DNA from 3 places in the Paenibacillus sp. Y412MC10 genome. Region 3 is predicted to be linked to each of the others. Evidence: riboswitches for the same ligand, from Rfam matches in the RefSeq annotation. Region 3 holds a riboswitch; each other region holds the start of a gene.
What was found. A riboswitch is a leader RNA that binds a small molecule or an ion and turns the genes downstream of it on or off. The one in region 3 is predicted to bind cyclic di-AMP.
Positions count from the first base shown of each region.

Region 1: linked by a shared signal. The riboswitch ahead of GYMC10_RS26865 (TrkH family potassium uptake protein) and the one ahead of GYMC10_RS00490 (C40 family peptidase) in region 3 are both predicted to bind cyclic di-AMP.
Region 2: linked by a shared signal. The riboswitch ahead of GYMC10_RS29610 (APC family permease) and the one ahead of GYMC10_RS00490 (C40 family peptidase) in region 3 are both predicted to bind cyclic di-AMP.

Region 1 is NC_013406.1:6,111,131-6,115,765, reverse strand. Features, by position in the region: gene GYMC10_RS26870 (CPBP family intramembrane glutamic endopeptidase) at 1-965, opposite strand, end outside; cyclic di-AMP (ydaO/yuaA leader) riboswitch at 1,256-1,400, shown strand; gene GYMC10_RS26865 (TrkH family potassium uptake protein) at 1,464-2,804, shown strand; gene GYMC10_RS26860 (potassium channel family protein) at 2,821-3,495, shown strand; gene GYMC10_RS26855 (LysR family transcriptional regulator) at 3,532-4,449, opposite strand.
Region 2 is NC_013406.1:6,689,969-6,694,603, reverse strand. Features, by position in the region: gene GYMC10_RS29615 (formate/nitrite transporter family protein) at 1-315, shown strand, start outside; gene GYMC10_RS29610 (APC family permease) at 454-2,280, opposite strand; cyclic di-AMP (ydaO/yuaA leader) riboswitch at 2,447-2,641, opposite strand; gene GYMC10_RS29605 (molybdopterin-dependent oxidoreductase) at 3,098-4,635, shown strand, end outside.
Region 3 is NC_013406.1:100,775-105,409, reverse strand. Features, by position in the region: gene GYMC10_RS00500 (M1 family metallopeptidase) at 1-1,263, shown strand, start outside; gene GYMC10_RS00495 (hypothetical protein) at 1,275-2,102, shown strand; cyclic di-AMP (ydaO/yuaA leader) riboswitch at 2,449-2,584, shown strand; gene GYMC10_RS00490 (C40 family peptidase) at 2,589-3,062, shown strand; gene GYMC10_RS00485 (GNAT family N-acetyltransferase) at 3,567-4,067, shown strand; gene GYMC10_RS00480 (c-type cytochrome) at 4,229-4,585, shown strand.

The DNA.
Region 1 (4,635 bases), 1.1 Mb from region 3:
CCGAGCACGCCGGTTTGCGACATGCCTTCGGATTTGAAAACGGGAATCAGATTGTACGTATTCAGCATCTGAATGACGAACAGCAGCGCCGATAAGAACAGGCCGCGCTTAAACGAGGTGTAGGCCCTGGTCTTCACGCTGTACACAATCGCAAGAATGCCCAGGATTAGGGTGAACAGGCCGTACCCTGCGAGCGTCAGCAGGGTGGCATCCTGCGTCTGCTTGTTGACATAAGCAGAGTGGGCGGCTGGCACCGAGAAGGAGGGCTCATAAGAGCGCAATTTCCCCTGCTCGAAGGTGAAGCGGTGCTCCAGCCTGGAGTCCCCGATCCTGGATTCAGGGTCCACATATTTGAGACGGGGATCCCCCTCCTTCGTAACCAGCTCCAGATTCGACAGGTCATAACCCGCCCGCTGAAGCCATGGCTCCGCCAGCGCCTGCTTCTCGGCCAATGTCATGCCGTCCTCAACGACGAGCAGCATCTGCCTCTGAATCTCGCCCTTGTTTAGCTCGATCCGATCAAAGCTGGAACGGGCATAATCATACGAGAATCCGACGATGCCGGAATTTTGCATGTGAACGTCCACATTGAGGGCATCCCCTCCAGGCTCGCTGAAGCGAACGCGGTATACGTCATAGGGATATTTGGCTTCATAGGTTTTGTTATATTCCGAAAGTCTCTTCTCCTTCGCCAGATATCCGTAAAGTTCCGATTTGGATTGATATGTAACCAAGGTTTCGTCCGTGTCCGCAGCCGCAAACTGCAGATGCTCCTGAGCAAACCTTGAAGCTGCCTGCCGAGCCTGCTCCTTGGAAATGATATCCGGTGAGGCCATCTCGGTATCTTCCGGATTCGCCCACGGAAATACCTGAAATAATAGGAACAGAATCAGGCCGACTGCGGCAGGCGCGATGAGCTGCTTCAGATTGGGCTTCAGCTTCAAGGGCTCTCTTGCACGATTCATGAAATTCCTCCTCTAAGAAAGTTGATACTCCCACTGGTATTCGATATGCCTGATTAAGAACGCATAGAGTCAATATAACATAGTATGAAAGCCATAAGCAGCTTATCCCAATTATCGGAATATTGAAATAAATCGATGAAAATGAATGAAAGGTTTCGAAAACGTTAGAGAACCCTACGCTTGTATTCTTGAATATGCCCAATTCGCGCTCTTTTAAAGATATTTCGGGCGAAAAACAGCATTGGGTTACGTAACGGATTGAGTTATAATCACATCATGCTTGAAGGAACCGAATATTCCAGCCGAATTTCGTAATGAAAATGGGGGAACCATGTAATTGGGGTGAATTTCATTATTCCCGGAATAATGAATAGGGCGACCTGTGGAAATGCCCGAATCCGTCAGCTAACCTCGTAGGCTGTTGCACAGGAACCAGACCGAAAGGCACTGCGTTTTCCAGTGTCTTTTTTCGTTGATTTTTTTAAAGAAGGTGTCCGATTGAACGCTAAATTAAACTGGCTTACATTGTCTCCGCCCCAAATTCTCGTGCTTGGTTTTGCGGCCATCATCTTCATCGGGACCGGGCTGTTAATGCTGCCAATCTCGACGACGACGGGCGAACCGCTTGGATTTACTGACGCCTTGTTCACTTCGACCTCGGCAACGTGCGTAACGGGCCTGGTCGTAGTGGATACGGGAACGACATTCAGTTCCTTCGGAGAAGTCGTGATCATGCTGCTGATTCAAATCGGCGGGCTCGGATTCATGACGATGGCTACTTTATTCGCCTTGGTTCTGAAGAGACGCATATCGCTCAAAGACCGTCTAATCTTGCAGGAAGCGATGAATCAGTCCTCGATGGAAGGCATCGTAAGGCTGATACGCAGAGTATTGCTGTACTCGCTCGTCATCGAGGCCTGCGGCGCAGTCCTTTTATCGGTTCGTTGGGCGTTTGATATGCCGCTGGGCCGGGCGATCTATTACGGTGTTTTTCATGCGGTGACGATGTTTAACAACGCCGGCTTCGATTTGTTTGGCGATTTTCGGAGTTTGACCGGGTATGTATACGATCCGGTAGTCAACTTCGTTGTGATGTTCTTGATTGTTTCCGGGGGCATTGGATTTATTGTGCTGTCCGATCTGATCGATTATCGAAAACAGCGGAGGCTCTCCCTGCACTCCAAGGTGGTGCTCACGATGACGGCTGCCTTGCTTGCGGTCGGATTTATCGTCATTCTCATATTTGAATTTACCAATCCGAGAACGCTGGGTTCCCTGAACTGGGGCGGAAAATTCTTCGGCGCGTTATTCCAATCCGTAACGCCGCGTACGGCGGGCGCGAATACTATAGATATTACGGGGCTCAGACAGGCAACGCAATTTTTTATCGTCATCCTGATGTTTATCGGAGCATCTCCAGGGTCAACCGGCGGCGGCATCAAAACCACGACCTTTACCATTATGGTAGGGGCGGTCATTGCGATGATGCGCGGGCGGGAAGACATCGTTATGTTCCGTTATCGCCTGGCCCAGGAGCGGGTGCTGAAGGCACTGACCATTGCCTTGCTGGCCCTGCTGCTCGTTCTAACCGTCTCGATGATTCTGTCGACGACAGAGGAAGGGGACTTCCTGGAGATTCTATTCGAAACGACATCCGCCTTCGGTACGGTAGGTCTCTCCATGGGCTTAACGCCCGATTTGACCGTGTTCGGGAAGATCCTGATCAGCCTTACGATGTTTGCGGGTCGATTGGGGCCATTGACGCTTGCTTATGCATTGGGGCCGAAAAAGGGTAAAGAATTATATCGTCATCCGGAAGGCAAAATGATAATTGGATAAGGGGTATAGGAGAGACATGAAACCAAAGCAATTTGCAATCATCGGTTTGGGGCGATTTGGCGCCAGTCTGGCGCTGGAGCTGATGGAACAGGGATATGAGGTGCTCGGCATCGACCGGAACGAAGAGGTCGTCGAGGACATGAGCGAGCTGCTGACGCATACGGTGGTGGCGGACGCGACGGATGAGGAAGTGCTTAAATCGCTCGGCATCCGCAACTTCGACTGCGGGATCGTTGCGATCGGGAACGACATTCAGATGAGCATCCTCTCCGCCATCCTGTTGAAAGAGCTGGGTGTCGCGATGGTCGTTGCCAAGGCGATATCGGTGCTGCACGGCCGGGCGCTGGAGAAGCTTGGCGTGGACCGGGTCATCTTTCCCGAGCGGGATATGGGGATCCGGGTAGCGCACCAGCTCGTGACGCCGAACCTGCTTGATTATATCGAATTATCCAAGGATTATCTGATTGTGGAGATGACGGTCACGGACTGCATGGACGGAAAAACGCTGAGCGAGCTTAATACGAGGGTCCGGTACGGCGTCAGCGTGGTGGCGCTGAATAAACAGTCCGGCATTATCGTAGCTCCGACGGCCATGGACGTCGTGAACTCCGGCGACATTATGGTTGTGATCGGCTCCAATGACAATGTGGACCGCTTTGAGTCCGAAGTCGTGAATATGCTCGAAAAATAAATATAGTAGAAAAAAACTGACGATTGCGAAATATCGTCAGTTTTTTTTCGATTTATCTTCCTCCAGCTTGCGGAACAGGATCTCCGTTTCTTCGATCCAGCGGCTGGCCGCCTTGCTCAGCTCCGAGGCTTGACCGTAGATCAGCGAAGTCGTTCGCCGGGTTTCGATGAGTGCCGGAATATGAATGTCGACGAGCCCGTTATCGGACAGCAGCTGCGGCCTCAGATAGGATTTGGGCAGCAGTGCGGCCGCCTTGCAGGTCGGGATCAGCCTGACGATCGCTTCGAAGGAGTCGATCTCCATCCGGATATCGGGCATGATGCCCCAGCGGTGAAACAGATCGTCCGTCAGCTTGCGGTACCAGGTTCCGGTCGAAAATATGATCATCGGCAAGCCTTGAAGCTGTTCGATGCCCACATCCTCGATTTCCGCCAGCGGATGTGAAGACGGGATGACAAGCTCCAGGTGGTCATCGAACAGCGGGATGCAGTTCAAGCCCGGCTGGTTGATGGATGAAGCAACAATGCCGACATCCACCCGTTTATCCCTTACATAAGACACGATTTCGTGGGTCTTGCCGGTGATGAGCTTGATTTCGGCTGACGGATGACGTTCCATGAAGGCATTGACCAGCGGGGGCAGGGTGGTCTGCAGCGTGGTCAGACTGGCGCCCAGGTTAATCGAGATTTGGTCCCCTTCCCGGTAATGGGCCAAGGTCTGCAAGAATTTGATCTGCTGCTGGCGCTGCTCCAGGGCGAAGGTATACACAATCTGCCCGATGGAGGTAAGCTCCAGCCTTTTGCCGCGGCGGTTGAACAGCTGCAGTCCGAGCTGGTCCTCCAGTTTGGCTATTTTTCGGGACAGGGCCGGCTGTGACAGGTTGAGCAGCTTGGAGGCTTGATTGATGCTGGATTGCTCCACGACGACGGCGAACACGTCCAGTTCTTCGAACATGGAAATCCTCCTATTAAAATAGACATGCGTGCAAAACGTTGCTTATGCGTATAGATTATAACGATTAATAATTATATTGCAATTCCATTATAAGAAAAAAAGGAGTAACATGAAACATGACACAAGTTGTTCACACGATTGCTGAAATAGGCAACTTTTTGTCGTTGCAAGGCTTTTTGAACAACC
Region 2 (4,635 bases), 530 kb from region 3:
AGCGGCAAAATTCTCGGGATCTGGTTTCCGACCATGGCGTTTGTCGCCATCGGGTTTCAGCACGTGGTGGCCAACATGTTTCTCATCCCGGCCGCGATTTTTGAAGGCTATTACAGCTGGGGCGAGTATCTGATGAACTTCATTCCGGTATGGCTGGGCAATTTCGTTGGCGGCGCGTTATTTGTGGGAGCGACATACGGAACCGTTTATTTAAAGCAGGAGAATCAAGCCGCAGCCGCTCCGCGCGGCGAGCAGACGCCTGTGCCATCGGCTAGCTCCCCTCAACAGGTTCATTCCGCGCAGAACGTTTCCTAATGCCGGAGGCCTGGCAAGCGTCTGGGCAAAAAAAGCTGCGTTCAACCGTCCTTGATGAAAGGCAGCGGTTGATCGCAGTTTTTTTGTCGTGATGGGCGAGGCTGTTCCCAGTAATGAATCAAGCAGGGAACAAGCCCGCTATTTTTTTAAATGGTAGGGAACCGTCGTGATGATCACGTCTCTCCGATACAGGAGATGTGCCCGGATGAGCAGGCTGGATTGATTGTGCAGGAAATTATGCCAGCCCTTCTTGGGGATGAACTGCGGAATGACGACGGTAACCTGATAGTCGGATTCGCTGGCCTTGCGCTGCACGGTATCGATGAATTTCGTCAGCGGCTGAATGATGCTCCGATAAGGCGAGTGCAGCGTCACCAGCCGGATGTCCGGCTGCCACTTTTTCCATTTTTCCTGGAAGGCGACTTCCTCCTCCCGCTCGAACGGCACGTACACCGCGATGATTTGGCCCGCTCCCAGCGATTTGGCGTAATTCAGCGAGTTCTCCACCACATGCGTGATTCCTGCCACAGGCAGGATGATGACATTCCCCTCAATCGGCTTAACCGGCTCGCAAGTCGTAATCCGGAGCTGGTCCGCTACCGCCTCGTAATGCTTGCGGATCCGGGTGAAAATCCAGATGATCAGCGGCAGGAATATCAGCACGGTCCACACCTGGGCGAATTTCGTAAAGAAGAAGATCATGGTCACGATAAAGCTGATGCATGCGCCGGTGGTGTTAATGATCAGCTTGACGATCCAGCCTTCAGGCTTTTCCCGAATCCATTTCACCATCATCCCCGTCTGGGAGAGGGTAAACGGGATAAACACGCCGACGGCATACAGCGGAATCAGATGCTCGGTTTTGCCTTCAAAAGCCAGCAGCAGCAGAATGGAGAAAAATCCAAGAATAATGATTCCGTTCGAGTATCCCAGACGGTCGCCGCGGACGGTGAACATTCTAGGAATGAACTTATCCTTCGCCAGATTGACGGCCAGCAGGGGAAAAGCGGAATACCCCGTGTTGGCGGCGAGGATCAGAATTAAGGCCGTTGTCCCTTGTATGAAGTAATAAAGCGCATTTCGCCCGAAGGTATGCTCGGCAATTTGGGAAACGACCGTGACTTGTTCGCTGGGACTGACCCCATAGTAATAAGCCAGGAAAACGATGCCCGAAAATAACAGGGCCAGCAGCGATCCCATCGCCACCAGAGTTTTGGCGGCGTTATTCGGGGCCGGGTCTTTGAAATTCGGAATGGCATTGGAAATCGCCTCCACGCCGGTCAGGGCGGAGCTGCCCGAGGCAAATGCGCGCAGGAGCAGGAACAAGCTCAGCCCGGCTACGGGCGTGCCGATCGGCGTATGAAGCTCCGGAGACGCATGGCCTGTGGCAATGTTGAATATCCCTACCCCGATCAGGATAAATAACGCAAGCACGAACAGGTAAACCGGATAAGCCAATATGGAGGCCGACTCCGTAACTCCTCTTAAATTCAATACGGTCAAGCATAGAACGAACACGATGGAGATCGGCAGATTATAGGCGTGTAATTCCGGAAAAGCCGACGTGATCGCATCCGTCCCGGCCGACACGCTGACCGAAACCGTCAGGATATAGTCCACGAGCAAGGAACCGCCGGCCACCAGCCCCGGGTACATGCCCAAATTCCGTTTGGACACGACATATGCGCCGCCGCCGTGCGGATAGGAGAAAATAATTTGTCTGTACGACAGGATAAGTGCCAGCAATAAGACCAGGACGCCGACGGCAATCGGTATGGAATACCAATAGGCAGCTGCCCCTACGGTCATCAACACAATGAGGATTTGTTCCGGGCCATAGGCCACGGACGATAGCGCATCGGATGACAGGATGGCCAGCGCCTTGGTTTTATTCAGCTTTTGTTCGCCTAATTCCGTTGATTTAAGCGGTCTTCCGATGAGGAAGCGCTTGATTGAGGATAACATGGTTGTTTTTCACCGCCGCTTAAGATTAAGTTCATGGTAGAAGCTCCCGGAACGGACTTCTATCGGTGTTTTTTATATGCTGGACATAGGAACGGTCACCATGCCTATGCTGATTTTTGGCAAACAAAAAACACAGGTTAGAACCCTGTGTTTGATCACAAGTTCACAACCCTCCCGATCAACGCTGACGAGGTTAGCTGTCGGATTCGGGCGGTGAGAGTCGCCCTACCTGATTCCATCGCGGCGTACGTACGCGACGCATCAGGATTCACCCCATAGTATGGTTGAAGGATCCTATAGGTATCCCTCCATACGGTTGGTTCCCCCGCTTTCCATCATGGAAATTAAGCGAATGTCATGTGAATATGAAGAATGTTTTCGAAGCTGAATAGTATATTACGCCTGCTCCAATCGTTTGTAAAACATCCTCCAACGATCATTCGAACAGAATTATTTATAAAAAATGACAGATAAGCGCTTACATAAAGACGTGGCTTTGACAGGCTTTTTATTTTGCATGTTTACTGCGAAAATCACGAGTTTCTATAATATGGAGGATTAGGAGTGGGGAACAAATTCGCCATGCCGGTCTCGGGGGAGGAGACACTGGCATGGCGAATTTTTTTGGGAGTGGTCCATGATTCGGCAAGGAAGAGAAAGGGTCTGGTTTCCTCTTCTTTGCTCTTGATAGGAATATACCCGGGGGGGAGAAAAGTGAATCACCTGATTAGAAAAAAATGTATGACTTTACTGGAACCCCGATTTTCTTTTAAGATAAAGGGATATGATGCAGCCGAGCATAGGGGGGAAGTACGAAATGACTCAAGCGATGATTCATCAGGAAAACGGCGTATTTCCGGCGGTATGTCCGTTGGATTGTCCCGATACATGCGGCCTGCTGCTGCATAAAGAGAACGGAAAAATCGTCAAGGTGACCGGTAATCCGGAGCATCCGATTACGCAGGGAGCCATCTGCAATAAAGTCCGTAATATGGCACACCGGGTGTATCATCCGGAACGCGTGCTCTATCCGCTGCGAAGAGTAGGTCCCAAGGGTGAGGGCGCCTTCGAGCGGATCAGCTGGGACGAAGCCATTCAGGAGATTGCCGGACGCTATAAGGGCTTGATCGAGGAATACGGCTCCGAGAGCATCCTGCCCTACAGCTTCTACGGCAATATGGGGATATTGAGCGTCGACGGCATGGACCGCAGATTCTTCAACAGGCTGGGTGCCAGCCGCCTGAAGCAGTCGATCTGCAATTCCGCGGGCAATGAGGGCTGGAAATCCGTGATGGGGTTTAATGGGGGAACCGTTCCGGAGGACACCGTACGAGCCGACGTCATCCTCGTCTGGGGCGGCAACATCGTCAGCACCAATATGCACCAGATGGTGATTGCAGAGAAAGCGCGCAAAGCCGGTGCCAAGGTCGTTGTGATCGATGTCCACAAGAACCAGACGGGGCAATGGGCCGACTGGTTCATTCCGCTGTATCCAGGCACGGATGCGGCGCTGGCCGTCGGTCTCATGCACATCATGTTCCGCGACGGCATGGTGAATGAGGAATTTCTCCGGAAGTATACGATTGGCCATGAAGCCTTGCGCGAGCACGTCAAAGAATACACGCCGGAGCACGTTTCTTCCATTACCGGCATCTCGATCGAGGATATCGAGAAATTGGCCGAGCTCTACGGCCGGGCCGATACCTCCTACATCCATATCGGCAACGGACTTCAGCATCACGACAACGGCGGCTTGACGGTGCGAAGCATTGCCGCGCTTCCCGCATTGACCGGACAATGGCTGAAGCGGGGCGGAGGGGCCGCCAAGTCGAACGGCGGTTACAACAGCATGGATAGCGACGCGCTTGAGCGTCCCGATCTCCGGCCGAATCCCGAAGCGCGCACGATTAACATGAACCGGATCGGCGAAGCGCTTGCCATGACCGAACAGCCGATTAAGTCGCTCTTCGTTTATTGCAGCAATCCGCTGGTTGTGGCTCCCGATACCGAGCGGGTCAGGGAAGGGTTTGCACGGGAAGATCTGTTTACGGTTGTGCATGACCTGTTTATGACGGATACGGCCAAGTATGCCGATATCGTGCTCCCGGCAACCTCTTCGTTCGAGAATACGGACCTGTACGCTTCCTACTGGCATCAGTACGTTCAGCTGCAGGAGCCGGTCATTCCGGCACTTGGGGAAAGCAAGGGCAACGTAGAGCTGTTCTCCTTGCTGGGACGGGCTATGGGATTCCAGGAACCGGCTTTTCATGAGACCGAGGAAGAGATGATCGCAAGAGCGCTCGACTTCCCGGATAACCCTTATCTAAACGGCGTCACGCTGGACAAGCTGAGGGA
Region 3 (4,635 bases):
TACCACGGCAACTCCGAGTTCTATTCCAACTTCGGCATTTACAGCGTTCGCATCCGGGTGCCCGAGAATTACATTGTCGCCGCGACCGGATTCCCGACCAAGCCCGCCCAAAAGTCGAACGGGGAAAAAATTTATCAATTCTATGCCGATGATGTGCACGATTTTGCCTGGTCGGCCTCGCCCAACTTTGTCACGGCCGAGGAAGCCTTCTCGGCACCGGGCGTGCCGGGCGTCCGCATCAAGCTGTATCTCGATCCGGCCCATAAAGACCTGAAGGACCGTTACTTTGATGCCGCCAAGTCGGCACTGGCTTCGTTCGGTAAATGGTACGGAACCTATCCTTATTCCACGTTGTCCATCGTCGTCCCGCCGGAGTCGGGCAACGGTGCAGGCGGTATGGAATACCCGACGCTGGTCACGGCCTTCGGGGCCAAGAACGATTCGCCGGGTTATGAGCTCGAACGGACCGTCATTCACGAGATCGCCCACCAATATTTTTACGGAATGATCGCAAGCAACGAATTTGAGGAAGCGTGGCTGGACGAGGCCTTTGCAACCTATGCAGAAGAAAGAGTGATGGAGAAGGAATACGGCATTACCTCCAACACCGCTGCTCAAGGAGCATCGATTACCTCCCCTGCCCCGCTGAAGATGGAGTCCTGGAAATACAGCTCACACGAGAACTACGCGCTGAATGTTTACACGAGAGGCAAGCTGGTGCTGCAAGGCATTGAACGGCAGGTCGGTCCACAGATGATGGGGAAAATCATGCATACCTATGCCCAGAAATATCGGTTCAAGCACCCAACCACGTCTGATTTTCAGAAAGTCGTCGAGCAAGTAAGCAAAACATCCTGGCAATCGTATTTTGACCAATATGTATATGGAAGCCAAATGGCCGACGTCGCCATCGATGTGATCAAAACCAAAAATAAAGGCACGTCAGACCATCCGCGGTATGAATCCACGGTCAAGATTACGAGCAAGGACGGAGATATAACCGATGTGCCTATCGTGTTCGCCTTTGAAGACGGCAAAACGGTGGAGCGAACCTGGAGCGGCAAGGACGGAAAAGTTACGTACACCCTGGAGTACAGCACCCCGCTCGCCTGGGCCATGGTTGATCCGAAATACTCCATCGTTCTGGAGAATAGACACATCAATAACTATATGAAGGCAGGAATGGATCCGAAGGTGGTCACACGCTGGAATCTCAGTATTACCAAGCTTGTGGAGACGTTGTTCGGCAGCCTGTCATGGTGAGGGGGGAGCACATGAAAAGTTATGCAGGCCAAGGGTGGATCAGTGTTAAAGACCAATTATACGTCTCCATTCTGCTGTTCTTGTACCGCATGCTGTGGGGATATTGCCTGTACCGGCTTGTAAAATCGGCAGTCGTCCCCCTGCTGATGCGGTATCCGGATTCTGCCCCTAACGAGCTTAGTCGCCTGTTATTCTTCTACGAGGGCGAGATGAGTCTATCGTTAAGCGGCACGGTCCATACCTATGGTTGGCTTCTGGCCGCTCTGCTCCTGATCCGGATGGTATGTACCCCGCTCATTCGGGCAGGCATCTTCTATAACCTCCACCAGGAGGCTAAGGGCGAGCGCGGATTATTCTTCTTCACCGGCATGCAGAAGCTATGGAAGCCCGTTACGGTATTTTATCTGATCGAACTTGTTCTTACCTTTGTGCCCGGATACTGGATTCTGCCCAAAATCCTTCCGATCCTGCTGAACGGGATCCATGAGCCGGTTATGCTGCTTCATGCGCTGCCTCATGCAGCCGGCTGGTTTCTGTACGCCTATCTGATTCGCCTGTTATTGCTCTATATGCAATTCGGCCGTACGGACAATTCCGGCATGATCAGCTCCGTTCTTGCGCTCTTCCGCCGACTGGGCACGGCTGTGCTGTTATCCCTTACCGTTGGCGGATCGGCCTGCGTCATTCTTTTGCTCCTGAGCTCGGCATCGCTCTTCTGGGCGGGATTGATCGGCTTGATTATTCAGCAAGCCTCTTATTTTCTAAATGGACTCTTCCAAATTTGGGTAATTTCCGCCCAATATCATTTGTGGCGGGATTCTTCTTCGCAGCATGCCTAATCGTTACATTTCGTTACCATCATATGATAAACAAGCTCGTAAATATGCTGTAATCGGAAGCGACACATTTCTCTCTCGGACTTGATTTTACAAAGAATAGAAGCTCATTTTTCCTCAATATTACATTTTCCGATGGCCAAGTTACAAAAAAACCTGATCCCGCATGACGGGGACAGGTTTTTTTGTATAAAAATGAGCTTTCCTCATTTGCCAAATTGTTAATACTCTGCTAAAATAACGAATATGTTAGTAACAACTTTGTCATCTTTACTGTAACTTTTTGCTGGAACTATGTAATTTCGTTAAGCATGTTGGAACGTCAGACGTCTATGAATGGGTTCATCAACATTTTAAGGAGCCGAATTCCCATGATTGGGAAGCGGGGGATCCGTTTTGGGTGAATTGATCTCGCAAGAGAGGGATCATAGGGGACCTTCAACCGAACCCTTAAGCTAACCTCGCAGGCAATGGAAGGAGCTTTTTGCTTTGAAAAAGAAGTTAACGGCCATTTCTCTAGGCCTGGCCCTCGCACTCACATTAGGGACCGGAAGCGCTTTCGCCGATTCCAAATTAAATACTGCAATCAAACCAGCCATTGGTGTCTCTTATAAAACAGGTGGAACCACAACGAATGGTTTTGACTGCTCCGGATTCACCAGCTATATCTACAAGAAACTTGGTCTTAGCCTGCCGCGCACGTCTGGAGCTCAATACAAAGTCGGTACGGCCGTAGCCAAGAGCAAGCTGAAAGCTGGCGATCTCGTGTTCTTCAACACATCCGGCAGAGGTGTATCTCATGTGGGTATTTATGTTGGGGGCGGCAAATTCGCTCATTCCTCATCCTCGCGCGGTGTCATCATCAGTCCGCTGAGCCAGAGCTATTACGCCAATCGATACGTAGGTGCTAAGCGAGTCATGAGTCAGTCTACGTACAAGTCTGTAGCTGTGAACTACAATTAATTACTGGAACTTCATTGATTTATCCTTTACAAGAAGCCCTGGGTGTATGAGATTGTGCCGATCTCATCCAGCGGCTTTTTCTTTTGTCTGCTCTGTGTATACCTTTATAACGTTTGGGACAACGAAAAAGTTCCCACTTTTCGAGAAAAAAAGAAAATTATTATGCGATTCACTTCGCCCCCTCATGTCGTTGCATCTTCTACCCTTTATATACCCTCCTCTCCCTTCATTAAACACCCTAATGGAAAAATATTGATTTTATTTTCTGAGGACTACTACGAGCAGCGGTACGTAGGTGCCGAGCGCATCATGAGCAATGATCAGTATGAAAAGTCGACCGGAGAATCCTCCTAAGCTTCGATGTCTTATCCTCGTCCTGCCCATACATATCCGTTTGCCCGTCAAAGGAGACCTACTTCTCTTGGACGGGCTTTTTGATGCGGCTAGAATGTTTGAGAAATGGGGTATAATTTAATTTGTAATTATGACAGGGGGACTTTGCCAATGGATGCAGCACCGATTTCATTTCATACGGTGGTCATGCGTGAAGAGCACGCGAAAGAAATATGCGCCTGGACCTATCCTCCTCCCTATAACATTTACGGTTTTCTTCCCTGGGAGCAGATGAAGGGGCTTGAGATCGAGTTTGGGGATCCCGACATCCGCCGGGAGCAGTACATTTCGATTTTGGATGAACGGAAGACGCTATGGGGATTTGCCCAACTGTTTCCGATGCATGAGGTTACGCGAATCGGGCTGGGCATGCGGCCTGATTGGTGCGGGCGGGGAATGGGTAAACGGTTTATGCAGACGATTGTCCGGGAAGCGAGGCGGAGGCGGCCTGCCGATGAGATCGACCTGGAGGTAATGACCTGGAATGAACGTGCGATCCGCGCGTACGAAAAGGCGGGCTTTCATATCACCGATACGTATGAGCGCCTTACGCCGACGGGAAACGCCCTTTTCCACTGCATGGTGTATGAGCCTCCGGCAAATGAGGAATAGTAATCTTTGTCTATATGAAAAGGCACAATTTTGTGTACTTTTTATGAAGGTGCGCGGTATAGTTGCTTTTTTTGTCACAACTGGCTATGCTGTCTATGGATGTTGGTTTATAATGGAGACAAGTGCAAAAGTGCAGTATACATAGAAGGGACGATATGACGATGCAAAAATGGATCATGAGCGGATTGTTCTTCGTCGCATGTGCGTTGGCTATTGCGCTGATGTTTACGCTCCCAGGCAAGGAACAGGTAGCTCAGGAAGAGAAGCCGACTATGCCGGAAGTGACTCTGGATGCTGCCGCAGCGGAAGCCACACTGAAAGCAAGCTGCATCAGCTGTCATGGTGACCAACTTCAAGGCGGCGCTGGACCGGCTTTGAATCAAGTAGGCGGACACATGGATGCGGACGCGATCTTCAACGTTGTAACCAAAGGCCGTAAGGGTATGCCTTCCTTTAAGGATCAACTTAAGCCTGAAGAAATCGCAAACATCGCGCTGTACCTTGCTGAGAAAAAATAAATCAGCTTATACGCAAAACACGCTTGAACCTGGAGAACCTCCCGGCGCAA